Regions from separate parts of the Clostridium sp. Marseille-QA1073 genome, predicted to be linked through region 2. Evidence: riboswitches for the same ligand, from Rfam matches in the RefSeq annotation. Region 2 holds a riboswitch; the other holds the start of a gene.
The links. A riboswitch is a leader RNA that binds a small molecule or an ion and turns the genes downstream of it on or off. The one in region 2 is predicted to bind FMN.
Positions count from the first base shown of each region.

Region 1: linked by a shared signal. The riboswitch ahead of ACY1IQ_RS17470 (ECF transporter S component) and the one ahead of ribD (bifunctional diaminohydroxyphosphoribosylaminopyrimidine deaminase/5-amino-6-(5-phosphoribosylamino)uracil reductase RibD) in region 2 are both predicted to bind FMN.

Region 1 covers NZ_JBSVQM010000024.1:34,548-37,765, forward strand. The annotation lists gene ACY1IQ_RS17460 (hypothetical protein) at 1-458, shown strand, start outside; gene ACY1IQ_RS17465 (hypothetical protein) at 948-1,133, opposite strand; FMN riboswitch at 1,348-1,462, shown strand; gene ACY1IQ_RS17470 (ECF transporter S component) at 1,557-2,141, shown strand; gene rimI (ribosomal protein S18-alanine N-acetyltransferase) at 2,267-2,713, opposite strand; gene tsaB (tRNA (adenosine(37)-N6)-threonylcarbamoyltransferase complex dimerization subunit type 1 TsaB) at 2,706-3,218, opposite strand, start outside.
Region 2 covers NZ_JBSVQM010000002.1:207,146-210,363, reverse strand. The annotation lists gene ACY1IQ_RS02805 (hypothetical protein) at 1-321, shown strand, start outside; gene ACY1IQ_RS02800 (hypothetical protein) at 777-1,271, shown strand; FMN riboswitch at 1,410-1,557, shown strand; gene ribD (bifunctional diaminohydroxyphosphoribosylaminopyrimidine deaminase/5-amino-6-(5-phosphoribosylamino)uracil reductase RibD) at 1,757-2,824, shown strand; gene ribE (riboflavin synthase) at 2,829-3,218, shown strand, end outside.

The sequences.
Region 1 (3,218 bases), on a different contig from region 2:
AAGTTGATAAAGTCCTAAGAGCATTAGATGAAAAAATTGATATGAGTTTGTATAATAAAAAAGAATCAGAAAAAATTATACTATATGTATTAAAAGAGGAAGTTCTAATAGAAAACATAGAAGATTTTTTAAAGGCTCAATTTCAATTCTATAATTTAGAAGATGAATTAAAAGAAGAAGTTCTAAATCCTATAAGAGAATGCGAGGATTTTGAGGAAGTAATAAGTTTAGCTAAAAAAGGAAACTATGCTAATTTGGGGCATGGGAGTGTACTTGAGCATATATATGTTGATTCAAAATACGATATTAGAGTCTGCTATGAGTGTATAACCTTTTTTAAAGAGGGCAAAATTGTTCTTGAGAATAATACCAATTTTTTAGTGTACATAGAGGATTTAATTAAAATATCCTCAAAATATAATAAATTAGGAAGTACAGTTAAAGTGTTTATAGAGTAGATAAGTTTATTGTAGATTGCTATAAGTTGAAATATAGATAAACTATCTTTAATCAATAGAGAATTAAAAACGGATAATTGACAATTGTGAGGAAATCAACTTTAATAAAACTAATTTTTAACTAATTTTTTAACTAATTTTTTACTAGCAATATAATTGCTAGTTTTCTTCTTTTGAAGTTACTTCATAACTTCAAAGATAAATTAATTCTAAATTTCTTAGTTGCTGCTGAGAGATATCTAAATTATGAATTATACGTTTTGAATCCAAATAGTACTTATATATGAAAACTGATTTTTATTGGATATAAAATATACTTAGAATATTTATAAACTATTTGATTTATATACTTTAAATTAAAAAATAATAAACAATATGTATGTTTTTAAAAGAAAGTGACATAATATAGGGGAGAGGATTATAGAGCTCTGTAATTAGCTCGATTATATACGCAATAAATGAGTTTTAGTAAATAGCTTTTGGTAGAAGTTATTTACTATTTTTTTTATCTATCTTAAATATAAAATCTGATAAAATTTTATCGTTTTTTATATCATTTTTGCTTTTCATTAGCATTTTAATATTCTCTTGTTTGTAACAGAAAATAGCTAATATAGTTATTGTGGTTATTGATGTTATTGAAAGAACCACGATACAAAGGATGATATTACCCATTATATCACCTCCCATAAGCTTTAATAAGCTCTATAATCCTCTCATATTTAGATACAGAGGAGGTAATTACGTATATAATATTGTATCTAATTTGTTATATCTAAATTATGGGACAAAATCTAAATAAATATTCAAATAATTATAACTAATTATCATTATTCTATTGAGGAATTTTTAACTTTGGTATATAATAAGATTGTGAAAAAAATATTTTGATACTCTTCAGGGCGGGGTGTAAGTCCCCACCGGCGGTAAAGCCCGCGAGCCGAGAGGCATGATTCGGTGAAACTCCGAAGCCGACAGTATAGTCTGGATGAAAGAAGATTGTGTAAGAATTATTCTGCCCTGACGTATTTTTATATGTCGGGTTTTTTAATTTTTATACGATTCCTAGAAGTTGTATAAATTTAGGAGGTATTTAAAATGAAAAAAAATTTTACACTAGATAAGATGATTAAACTTTCGTTATTATCAGCAATTGCTTTTATACTTATGTATTTTGATTTCCCGGTATTGCCGGCTTTCCCATGGCTTAAGATGGATCTTAGTGATGTACCAGCATTAATGGGAGCATTTGCTTTTGGACCATTAGCAGGGATAATAATAGAAGCTTTTAAGAATGTATTAATATTAATACTAAAAGGAACTCATACTGGATTTATTGGAGAATTAGCAAATTTTTTAATTGGTATTTCATTAGTTTGTCCAGCAGCATATATTTATCATAAAAATAAAACTATAAAAACAGCATTAATTTCAATGACTGTAGGACTTATATCTATGGAGATAGTGGGAGTACTTGCTAATATGTTTTTATTAATTCCACTATACATGCCTGACATGCCGCAAAGTGAGTTAGCGAAATATGTAATATACGGAATAATACCATTTAATGGTATAAAAGCAGTGATAATTTCGGCACTTACATTTATATTATATAAAAGAGTTTCTGTATCAATATTTAAAGTAGAACCTATGACTAAAAAATTAGATAGAAAAACAAGCTAGGATTTTATCCTAGCTTTTTATGTATTGTGAAAGAGATATATGACTCTATTACAAGATTTCTTAATGAAAAATTTATAGTTATTTTAATATAAAATAAAAAAATCGTGATAATTATTCACGATTCTTTAAATATTCCTTTTCCACATTATAAGTCCATCTTCTTTATTATCTTCGTAATAGCCTTTTCTAATTCCTTCAACTTTGAATCCATGATGCTCGTAAAGTTTTTGTGCTGCTATGTTTGAAGCTCTAACTTCTAAAGTCATAGCAGTTACACCTTCCTTTTTACATATAGATTCAAGACTATCAAGAATTATATGACTATAGCCCATTTCCCTATATTCTGGATGAAGGGCTATATTAGTTATATGTGCTTCCTCAAAAATAACCCACATTCCACCAAAACCAATAACTTTATCATTATTTTTTAGAGTTACATAGCGAGCAAATTTATTAGTTAATTCTTTTTCAATAGATTCTAAACTCCAAGGAATAGGAAAGCTTAGCGATGATATTTCTTGAACATATTTAGTAGTCTTAGCATTCATTAATTCAGTATATAGACTATCCATTACTTTTCATTTTCTCCTCATATTCTCTTTCTGCTTGAGAAAGTCTTAAATAAATTGGAGCAGTAGCATATATATCATCTTGTATTCCATCACTTAAATATTTTATACCTATTTGTCCTAAAGAAGCTGCTCTTGCTAAATTTAGATGGGATGGAGCGAAATTAATATTTTCTAATTCATTAGAAAGTTTTTCTTTAAACTTATAAGTTCCATCACCTATGAAATATATAGATTCATCTTTTTCCTTTAAAGTAGTTATGAGTTCATCAAGAGAAATTACCATAGGCTCAGTTAGTGATATAAGATTGTTATCTTTAAATTTATATAGGGCAGTATATACATTTCCTCTTAAAGCATCCATAATAGGGCATATCAGTCCATTAGCATAGAATAAGTTATTTGCTAAACCATCTAGCGTAGAAACACTTATAAAAGGCTTTTTAGAAGCTTGAACCAAACCTTTAATAGTAGCCATACCAACTCTAAGACCAGTGAAAGAACCAGG
Region 2 (3,218 bases):
TCTTTTACATTGATACTAAAGCATAAGGGCTGCGATTTTCCACTTATAAAATACATGTTAGGTACTTTTTTATCTGCTGTATTTTTAGGAAGTGTAGGGCTTTGCTCATCGTCTATATCAGGCAGTACTATACTTGGTTATATGGCTTCTATTAGCTATTTAATATTAAATATGGCCACAAAAAATAAGTATGTAGGCAATTTTTATATATTGTCTATGAAGAATGGCAGTTTTGATGAAAAATATTGGCTGTTTGGTGGTAGTATTATTTTGATTTTAATAGCGGTTGTTGCTAAATGGTTAAAAAGAAAGCTAAGTTAAATAATATTAATAATAAAAATATACCCCTTTGAACTAAGGGGTATATTTTTATTATTAATATTATAGATATTAGATATGAGAATTTAAAATATACTCTGGAAAATAATTTTTCGAAAAAATAGCTTAAATCCTTAGAAATTAAGGATGAAGAATTAGGGGAAAAATTTATTAAAAAAACTCTAAAGGCTCTAGCAATGGAGTTTTAACCAGAATTCGTATCTTTAACTTTTAATTTTTAATTCATAGAAAAGAATTTTTATTAGGAAAATTAAAATCATGCATAAGTTAAATCTTCATTGTGAAATCATATAACTTTCATACATTGAAAGTATATGTAATATTATATACAATAAGTATTGGATAATATAAGTATATTATATATATTTATCCAGTAATATTACATATAACAATAACTTATTTATAGTTTGATAACATAAAAATGGAGGAAAAATGGAATGAAAAAGAGAAGTAGGTCAATAAATATTTGTGTAACATTTATAATATTAATCTTACTAATAGGGAGTATGTTATATAAAAATAGCTCACTTTATATTAGTTCAGATAGCTATCTATCAAGTGAAGAAGCAAAAAAAAGTGTTTACTCTATGAAAAATGAAAAAGACACTGAAAATGGAAAAAGCTTTGATTTTAATAAATTTACAGGTAAATGGTCAATGATAGAGTTTACTTCAGACAAAGATAATAAAATAACTATAAATGATAATACAAAAATTAGTAAAGGTAAGTTTTATATTGTGGTGTTAGATTCAGATTATAATATAATAGCTAAAAAAGATGAATCAAATGAAAGTGGAGAGATAAATTTTACTACACCTAAAAGTGGGAAATACATTATTAGAATTGCTGGAAAAAATGCAAGTGGCAATTTTAATATAAAAATAAATGCAAATAATGATATAAAGATTACTCATAAAGGATTTTTTGAGTAATTAATTTAATAATTCTTTAGTATAAGGATTACTTACTTTAATGAGTGAGAGGAAAGTTGCCTTTCAGAAAATTAAGAAAAGTACTGTACAAATTATTTTTTTAATGTTATATTAAATAATGTAAAAGTTAATAAAAAATAAGTTCTTCAGGGCAGGGTGAAATTCCCTACCGGCGGTAAAGCCCGCGAGTGGTTCATGTACATGGACTGCAGATTTGGTGAAGCTGATAATTAATTATTTAGCAATTCCAAAGCCGACAGTAAAGTCTGGATGGGAGAAGAAGCAGAGAGAATATCTCTACTTATTTTAATACAGTCGTTATATTTATTTTGCGGATGTTTTATTATGCAATCTAAATTTAATAACTATGGTATTTTATGCCCTGGATATTTTTATATTCAGGGCTTTTTGTGCTTTAAAAAAAGAAAAATTCTCCTAACTATTGCCTGAAGTAAAAAGGAGAGGATTGCTTGGATGAAAATTATATGGCAAGAGCTTTAGAGCTTGCAAAACTGGGAACTGGATATACATCTCCAAACCCAATGGTAGGATGCGTCATTGTAAAGGATGGATGCATCATAGGTGAAGGATGGCATATGAAATATGGTGGTCTCCATGCAGAGAGAGATGCATTTTTAAGCTGCATAGAAGATATGAAAGGAGCAGAACTGTATGTGACTTTGGAACCATGTTGCCACTATGGGAAGACACCACCCTGTACTGAAGCCATTGTGGAACATGGGATAAAGAGAGTTATTGTAGGGTGCACTGATCCTAATCCTCTAGTTGGTGGAAAGGGAATTAAATTTTTAAGAGAACATGGTGTTGAAGTAACTATTGGAGTATTGGAAGAAGAATGTAGGAGATTAAATGAAGTATTTTTTCATTACATTTCCACAAAAAAACCTTTTGTTGTATTAAAGTACGCAATGACCCTAGATGGAAAGATTGCATCTCATACAGGGGATTCCAAATGGGTAACAGGAGAAGATGCTAGAGAACATGTGCATTATCTACGAAAAAAATACACAGGAATTATGGTAGGAATAGGAACAATACTAGCAGATGAGCCTATGCTAAATTGCAGGATAGAGCATGGAGTAAATCCTATTCGAATCATATGTGATTCAAACTTAAGAATTCCACTAGAGAGCAAAATTGTAAAATCATCTCATGAAATTGAGACAATCATTGCTTTCTGCAAAGGAGATAGGGAGAAGAAGTATAAGCTTAGCAAGGCAGGGGTAACTCTTATGGAATTCCAAGATAGTGAAAGAATTGATTTAAAGAAGCTTATGGAAAGTCTTGGCGAAAAAGGCATTGATAGCATTTTGCTTGAAGGGGGAGGAACCTTAAACGAGGCAGCTCTAGAGGCAGGAATTATAAAAAAGGCGTATGTTTACATAGCACCTAAGATAATTGGAGGAAAGGAAGCACTTACGCCTATTGAAGGTAAAGGACGGGAACAGATGAGTGATGCCTTTCAACTAGAAGATACCACAATAATAAAGTTTGAGAATGATTTCTGTATAGAAGGATATTTGAGGAGTTGAAATTATGTTTACTGGAATCATTGAGGAGATAGGAACTATAAAATCAGTTGAAAGGGGAAGCAAATCCTCTATTTTAACTATTGAATGTAAGGAGGTTCTAGAGGAAACAAAAATTGGAGACAGCATTGCAGTCAATGGCGTATGTCTTACAGTAACTGATATGGGAAAGGATGGATTTACTGTAGATGTCATGTCTGAAACAATGAACAGAAGCACCCTTGGGAACGTTGCAAGAGGTTCAAAAGTAAATCTAGAAAGGGCTATGCCTGCCAATGGAAGATTTGGAGGACATATGGTATCTGGACATATTGATGGGATAGGATATATATCACACATAAGAAACGATGACAATGCTGTTTGGTACACCATTATTACAGATAAAAAACAGCTTTGC